DNA from 2 places in the Modestobacter sp. I12A-02662 genome. Region 1 is predicted to be linked to the other one. Evidence: riboswitches for the same ligand, from Rfam matches in the RefSeq annotation. Region 1 holds a riboswitch; the other holds the start of a gene.

Region 1 (3,398 bases):
CGGTGGCCGGACGGCCATCGGGGTCGGTGCGGGTGGTCAGGCGCGGGCCGCGTGGTGCGCCCAGCGGTCCCCGGCCCACTGCAGGGCCTGGACCACGGCGAGCAGCAGGACGACGGTCAGCAGGGTGATGTCGGTCCGGAACTGCTGGTAGCCGAAGCGGATCGCGAAGTCCCCCAGCCCGCCGCCGCCGACGGCCCCGGCCATCGCCGAGTAGCTGATCAGGGCCACCACCGTGACCGTGGTGCCGGCGATCAGCGAGGGCCGGGCCTCGGGGAGCAGCACGGTGCGGACGACGTCCCGGCGGCGCGCGCCCATGGACAGCGCCGCCTCGACCTTGCCGGGGGCGACCTCGCGCAGGCTGGTCTCCACCAGCCGGGCGAGGAACGGGACGGCGCCGATCGTCAGCGGCACGATCGCCGCGGTCGAGCCGATCGTCGTCCCGACGATGCCCCGGGTCACCGGCGCGACCAGGAACAGCAGGATGATGAACGGCAGCGAGCGGCCGAGGTTCACCACCAGCCCCAGGAGCCGGTACAGCGTCGGCCGCGGCGCGAGGGCGCCGGGGGCGGTGACGGTCAGCAGCACCCCGAGGGGGACGCCGAACAGCACGGTCAGCAGGGCCGAGACGCCGACCATGTAGAGGGTCTCGCCGGTGGCCTCGACCAGCTGCGGGTAGATGCGCGCCCAGTCGCTCATCGGGCCGCCCCCGCCACCGCGCCGGGGGTCCCGGGCACCTGTTCGATGAGCACGCCGTCGTCCCGCAGCCCGCGGACGGCGCCGTCCAGCTGCGCCAGGTCCCCGGTCACGCGCAGCAGCAGCCGGCCGTAGCGCCCGCCGGCGACCGTCTCCACCGAGCCGCCGGCGACCTCGACGGAGAGGCCGAGCCGACCGATGAGGGTCTGCAGGACCAGCGTCTCGGGCGTGCGGTCGGTGACCGTCACCCGCAGCAGCACACCGGCGTGGCCGGCCCCGGCGTCGGCGAGCGGCGCGGGCAGCAGTGCGTCGCTGAGCGGCGAGTGCTCGCGGGTCAGGATCTCCGACAGCCGGCCGCCGTCGACGACCCGGCCCTTGTCGAGCAGCACGGCGCTGTCGCACACGGCCTTGACCACGGCCATCTCGTGGGTGATGAGCAGCACGGTGAGGCCGAGCTCGGACCGGACCCGGCGCAGGAGCTCCAGCACGCTGGTCGTGCTGGCCTGGTCCAGGGCGGAGGTCGCCTCGTCGCAGAGCAGCACCGCGGGGCGGCCGGCCAGCGCGCGGGCGATCGCCACCCGCTGCTTCTGCCCACCGGACAGCTGCCGCGGATGGGCGTCGGCCCGCTCCGCCAGGCCCACCAGGTCCAGCAGCTCGGCGGCCCGGCGGCGTCGCTCGGCCCGGCCGACCCCGGCCAGCTCGAGCGGGTGCTCGACGTTGCCCGCGGCGGTCCGGGAGTCCAGCAGCTCGAAGTGCTGGAACACCATGCCGATGGACCGACGGGCCTCACGGATCTGGTCGTCGGGCAGGTCGCTGAGCACCCGGCCGTCCACCGTCACCGATCCCGAGGTCGGCCGCTCCAGCATGTTGACCAGCCGCACCAGCGTGCTCTTGCCGGACCCGCTCGGGCCGACCACGCCGGCGAACTCCCCGGCCTCCACCCGCAGGCTCACGCCGTCGACCGCGACCACCTCCCCGGCGCGTCTCCGGGCAGGGAAGACCTTGCGGACGTCGGTCAGTTCGATCACGGGGTTCGGTGTCCTCGAGGTGAGCGGTTCCGGGGTGGAGTGAGGCGGCGCAGGTGGTTCCGGCCGGCCGGCCTGCACGTCAGCGGACCGGTGGAGCGGCTCGGGCACCGGCGGCGGTGGCCCGGGCCGACCGCGCCGGCCCGCGGCAGGTGGATGCCCCGTGGAACGGGGCGGCTACCGGGATGCGGGGGTCGGGATCAGCGACACAGCGCGGTGGCGGTCCGGCACAGGTCGATGTGCCGGCGAGCCCAGGTGAGCCCGGCGTGCCTCATGGCGTTCCTCCATCGGTCCTGGCAGTAGCACCCTCGTCCGCCGGGGCGGGGGGTTGCTGCGGCGTCGTCGAGCCAGGTCTCTCGGCCGCTCCGGATGGCATCCGAGGTCAACTCTACCCAGCAGGTAGGAAAAGGCGACCGGCCGGGCCTGGGAGGTGGCTCACCCCGTGCCGCCGTCCGGATGGTGGTGGGCGGCGGCCCCGACCTCCCGCAGATCGGTGACCGCCAGGATGCGGCCGGTCGGGTACAGCTCGATCTCGGCGTCCTCGCCGAGCCCCGCCACCACGGTCAGCCACCCGGCGGGACCGAACCGGACGACCCTCCCGGGCAGCTCGAGCCGGCCGGACGGGTGCGCCGGGTCCTCGACCACGACCCGGGCCTGGTAGAGGTGCCGGTCGTTGACGGTGGTGATGTCCATCGGAACAGCCTCCTTCGAGGGGTACACGGTGACACTGATCGCCGCCGTCCCCACTCCTGACGACGACCACGTACAGTCGGCCGCGGTCGCTGTTGTGCCTCTGCCTCGTTCCCGGACGTCCGCAGTCGTCTCTGCCTGACGTTCCTCTCGGTCCTGCCGGTCGGTACGGCGACCCAGGACCGATGTCCATCGGTGCTGACGCGACAGCACGGAAGTGGGAACGACATGGCTCAGGGCACTGTGAAGTGGTTCAACGCGGAGAAGGGCTTCGGCTTCATCGAGCAGGACGGCGGCGGCGCCGACGTCTTCTGCCACTTCTCGGCGATCTCCGGCAACGGCTACCGCTCGCTGGACGAGGCGCAGCGCGTCGAGTTCGACATCACGCAGGGCCAGAAGGGCCCCCAGGCGGAGAACGTCCGCGCGATCTGATCGCGTTGACGGAGCCCCTCCGGTCGCTGACCGGAGGGGCTCCGTCGTCTCCGGGGCCGCTACGCCCCGGGTTCCGCGACGGTCACGACCCCGGCCGTGCCGTCCACGGTGACCAGCTGCCCCGTGGTGATCCGGGTGGTGGCGCCGGGCAGACCGACGACCGCCGGGATGCCGTACTCGCGGGCGACCACCGCCCCGTGCGAGTTCGCCCCGCCCATCTCCATGACCAGCCCACCGGCGGTGAGGAACAGCGGCGTCCAGCCCGGATCGGTGGACGGCGTCACCAGGACCTCCCCGGGCGCCACGTGCGCGCCCGTGGGGTCCAGCACGACGCGGGCCGGGCCGGTCACCCTCCCCGCCGACGCGCCGGTGCCGACGAGCACGCCGTCCCCGGCCGGTGGCCGGGCCACCCGGTCCTCCGGCTCGGTGCCGTCGCTGAGCAGCACCCGCGGCACCCGCCGGCGGCCCAGCTCGCGGTCGTGCACGGCCCGGCGCTCCCGGACGACGTCGCGCAGGTCCCGGCCGCGCAACCCCTCCCTGACCTCGCGGAGGTCGAGG
Region 2 (3,398 bases), on a different contig from region 1:
ACGGTCAGGCCCGGCGCCCGCGACGGACGACACCAGCGACGCGGACGCTCCTGCGGTCCGCGGACCGGTGCCTCACCGTTCCGACCTGGTTGGCACTCGGCAGCTCCGAGTGCCAACCGAAGTTTGGCACTCGACCTCGGCGAGTGCAAGGAGGGGGTCCCCCGACCGGGGCCGGCCCGGGCCCTGACGTGCGACGAGGCCCGGTCCCCGTGGGGGACCGGGCCTCGTGACCCGAGTGGATCAGGCGCCGCGGACGGCGTCCGCCTGCGGACCCTTCTCGCCCTGGACGACCTCGAAGGTGACCCGCTGGCCCTCGTCGAGGCTCTTGTAGCCGTCCATCTGGATGGCCGAGTAGTGGACGAAGACGTCCTGGCCGCCGTCGACGGCGATGAAGCCGAAGCCCTTCTCGGCGTTGAACCACTTCACGGTGCCCTGTGCCACGTGTGCTCCCACGTTCGTGCGTGCGGTCAACCCCTCAGCTCCGAGGGGTCGGGTCTCGCTCTTCCGCCCGTGGACACGAACGTGGAACTCGAACCGCGCGGAACGGTACAGCACGGATCGCCGCTGGTCACGGCTCCAAACCGCTCTCCATCACCCGGTGTGGTAACGATTGCGGCTCGGTCGATCGACCGGCTGACCGCGCCGCGGCGCGGCCGTCGTCAGCCGATCAGGCCGGCTTCCCGCACCGACCGCAGCGTCGGCTGGACCCGGTGGGTGGGGCCGACGACCGGGGTGATCGGGTCGAGGGTCTTCAGCCCCTCGCCGGTGTTGAGGACGACGGTCTCCTTGGCCGGGTCGAGCCGGCCGTCCCCGATCAGCTGCCGCAGCACGGCGATGGTGACGCCGCCCGCGGTCTCGGCGAAGACGCCGGTGGTGCGCGCGAGGTCCCGGATGCCCTGCACGATCTCGGCGTCGCCGACCCGGCCGACCGCACCCCCGGTGCGCCGGATCGCGTCCAGGGCGTAGGGGCCGTCGGCAGGGTTGCCGATGTTCAGCGACTTGGCGATCCCGGTCGGCTTCACCGGCTTGACGACGTCCCAGCCGTTGTCGAAGGCGGTGGCGATCGGGTCGCACCCGGCCGACTGCGCACCGAAGACGGTCCACCCGGTGTCCTCGACGATCCCGGCGGCGACGAGCTCCCGCCAGGCCTTGTCCACCTTGGTGAGCAGCGAGCCGGACGCCATCGGGATGACCACCTGCGCCGGGATCCGCCAACCCAGCTGCTCGGCGAGCTCGTAGCCCATCGTCTTGGAGCCCTCGGCGTAGTACGGCCGGACGTTCTGGTTGACGAAGGCGGCGTCCTCGAACTCGTCGGTCTCGGCGAGCTCGCTGGTGAGCCGGTTGACGTCGTCGTAGGAACCGTCCACGGCGATCAGCGCCTGCCCGTAGACCCCGGACTGGACGATCTTGCCCGGCTCCAGGTCGCTGGGCACGAAGACGAAGCTCGGCAGGCCGTTGCGCGCGGCGTGCGCGGCGACGGAGTTGGCCAGGTTGCCGGTGGAGGCGCAGGCGATCTTGGTGTAGCCGAAGCCCTTGGCGGCGGTCGCGGCGAGGCTGACCACGCGGTCCTTGAACGAGTGGGTCGGGTTGGCCGAGTCGTCCTTCACCCACAGCCCACCCGTGATGCCGAGCTCGGCGGCGAGCCGGTCGGCGCGGATGAGCGGGGTCAGGCCCGGGTCGAGGGTGACCCGGGACGCGGGGTCCTGCCCGACGGGCAGCAGCGCGACGTACCGCCAGATGTTCTGCGGTCCGGCCTGGATCTGCTCCCGGGTCACCGCCTGGAGCAGGTCCTTGTCGTAGTCGACCTCGAGCGGTCCGAAGCACTCGGCGCAGGCGTGCTCGGCGATGAGGCCGAACGTGGCGCCGCAGTTGCGACAGATCAGGCCCTTGGCCGGGCTGGGGACGACCTGGCCTCCGGCCGTGGAGTCGGCCTGGAGAGAACCGGGAGCAGTCAGGGTCATTCGACGACAACCTCCTCATCTTCCCCGCGTCGGGCCGTCGAGCCGCGCGGGACGGAATTGGCACCTCCCGTCCGCGGATGTGCGGACGGCGGTTGCCGGGGCTTCATCGGGCCGTGTCCCTCTGCCCCTCTGGATGAGTGGAACGTGGGCGACTGTACCCGGCGCATCCGACGGGTCCGGGGACGGCCAGGACGGCCGGCGGCGGACCGGCAAGATGGGGGTGTGCCCGCCCGCATCGTCTACACCGACCTCGACGGCACGATGGTGGGCCCGCGCGGCTCCTTCTGGCACCGGGCGGACCGGGAGCTGACGGCCACCCCGGCCACCGCGCTGCTGGAGCTGCACCGCGCCGGGGTGCCCCTGGTGCTGGTCTCCGGCCGCACCCCGGACCAGCTCCTGGAGGCGCAGCGGATCTTCGCCGCGGACGGCGCGATCGCCGAGCTGGGGTCGGTCGTCAGCTGGGACGGCGGACGGCGGACCCACCTGCTCCCCGGCGACGTGCCCGCGGAGTACGCCGGCCGGACGCCGATGTCGGTGATGGCCGAGCTGGGCGTGGTGGAGCAGCTGATCGCCGCGCACCCCGGGCGGATCGAGTGGCACGCGCCCTGGCACGCCACCCACGCGACCGACGCCCTGCTGCGCGGCCGGGTCGACCCTGCGGCGGTGGACGGCTGGCTCGCCGAGCGCGGGTGGCCCTGGCTGACGATCAACGACAACGGCGCGGTGCCGGCGACCTCGCGGATGACGCTCGCCCCGGAGGCGCTGCCGCCGCACGTCTACCACCTGATGCCGCGCGGGATCTCCAAGGGCGCGGCGATCCGCTGGGACCTCGCCCGGCGCGGGCTGAACGCCGCCGACGCGGTGGCGGTCGGCGACAGCGTGAGCGACCTGGAGATGGCGCCCGCGGTCGGCCGGCTCTGGATCACCGCCAACGGGGCCGCGGTCGACGGCATGGCGGCCCGGTTGTCCGCCGTCCCGAACGCCGCGGTGACCCGGGCGCCCATGGGCGAGGGCTGGGCCGAGGCGGTGCTCGCCTCCCTCTAGGGCCCCGGTCGGTTGACGTCCTGACCGTCGGTGACGCCTGGGACCCCGAGTCCACCCCATCGGACGACCCCGTCCGCGCAGCGGCCGCGCCGGTCAGCGGGTTCACTGGACGTGAAGACCTGGTGACGCATGGTGGGGAGGCGTGGTGAGCGAATCCACCCCGGCCGCGCCCCGGGCCGCCCGGTTGCCCCGGTACCTCGGCCGCGTCCTCGTGCTCGCCGGCCTGGCCACCGTCCTGTGGCTGCTCGGCTCGGCCACCGCCCCGGCGGATGCGCGGCCGCTGACCGGGGGCCTGCTGGCGGGGGTCGCCACGGGGGTCGGGGAGCCGGCCGCGGCGCTCGTCGCGCCGGTCGTGACCACGACCGTGGGGGAGGTCGCGGCACCCGTGACCGA

Evidence for each region. A riboswitch is a leader RNA that binds a small molecule or an ion and turns the genes downstream of it on or off. The one in region 1 is predicted to bind S-adenosylmethionine.
Region 2: another riboswitch for S-adenosylmethionine. It lies ahead of thrC (threonine synthase); the one in region 1 lies ahead of HL189_RS11975 (putative leader peptide).

What each region holds. Positions count from the first base shown of each region.
Region 1 covers NZ_JABGDE010000007.1:132,076-135,473, reverse strand. The annotation lists gene HL189_RS11985 (methionine ABC transporter permease) at 37-696, opposite strand; gene HL189_RS11980 (methionine ABC transporter ATP-binding protein) at 693-1,721, opposite strand; gene HL189_RS11975 (putative leader peptide) at 1,919-1,993, opposite strand; SAM riboswitch class I at 2,000-2,094, opposite strand; gene HL189_RS11970 (hypothetical protein) at 2,154-2,411, opposite strand; gene HL189_RS11965 (cold-shock protein) at 2,637-2,840, shown strand; gene HL189_RS11960 (PEP/pyruvate-binding domain-containing protein) at 2,900-3,398, opposite strand, start outside.
Region 2 covers NZ_JABGDE010000003.1:459,904-463,301, reverse strand. The annotation lists gene HL189_RS05050 (cold-shock protein) at 241-441, opposite strand; gene thrC (threonine synthase) at 660-1,961, opposite strand; SAM riboswitch class I at 1,974-2,101, opposite strand; gene HL189_RS05040 (HAD family hydrolase) at 2,184-3,005, shown strand; gene HL189_RS05035 (hypothetical protein) at 3,151-3,398, shown strand, end outside.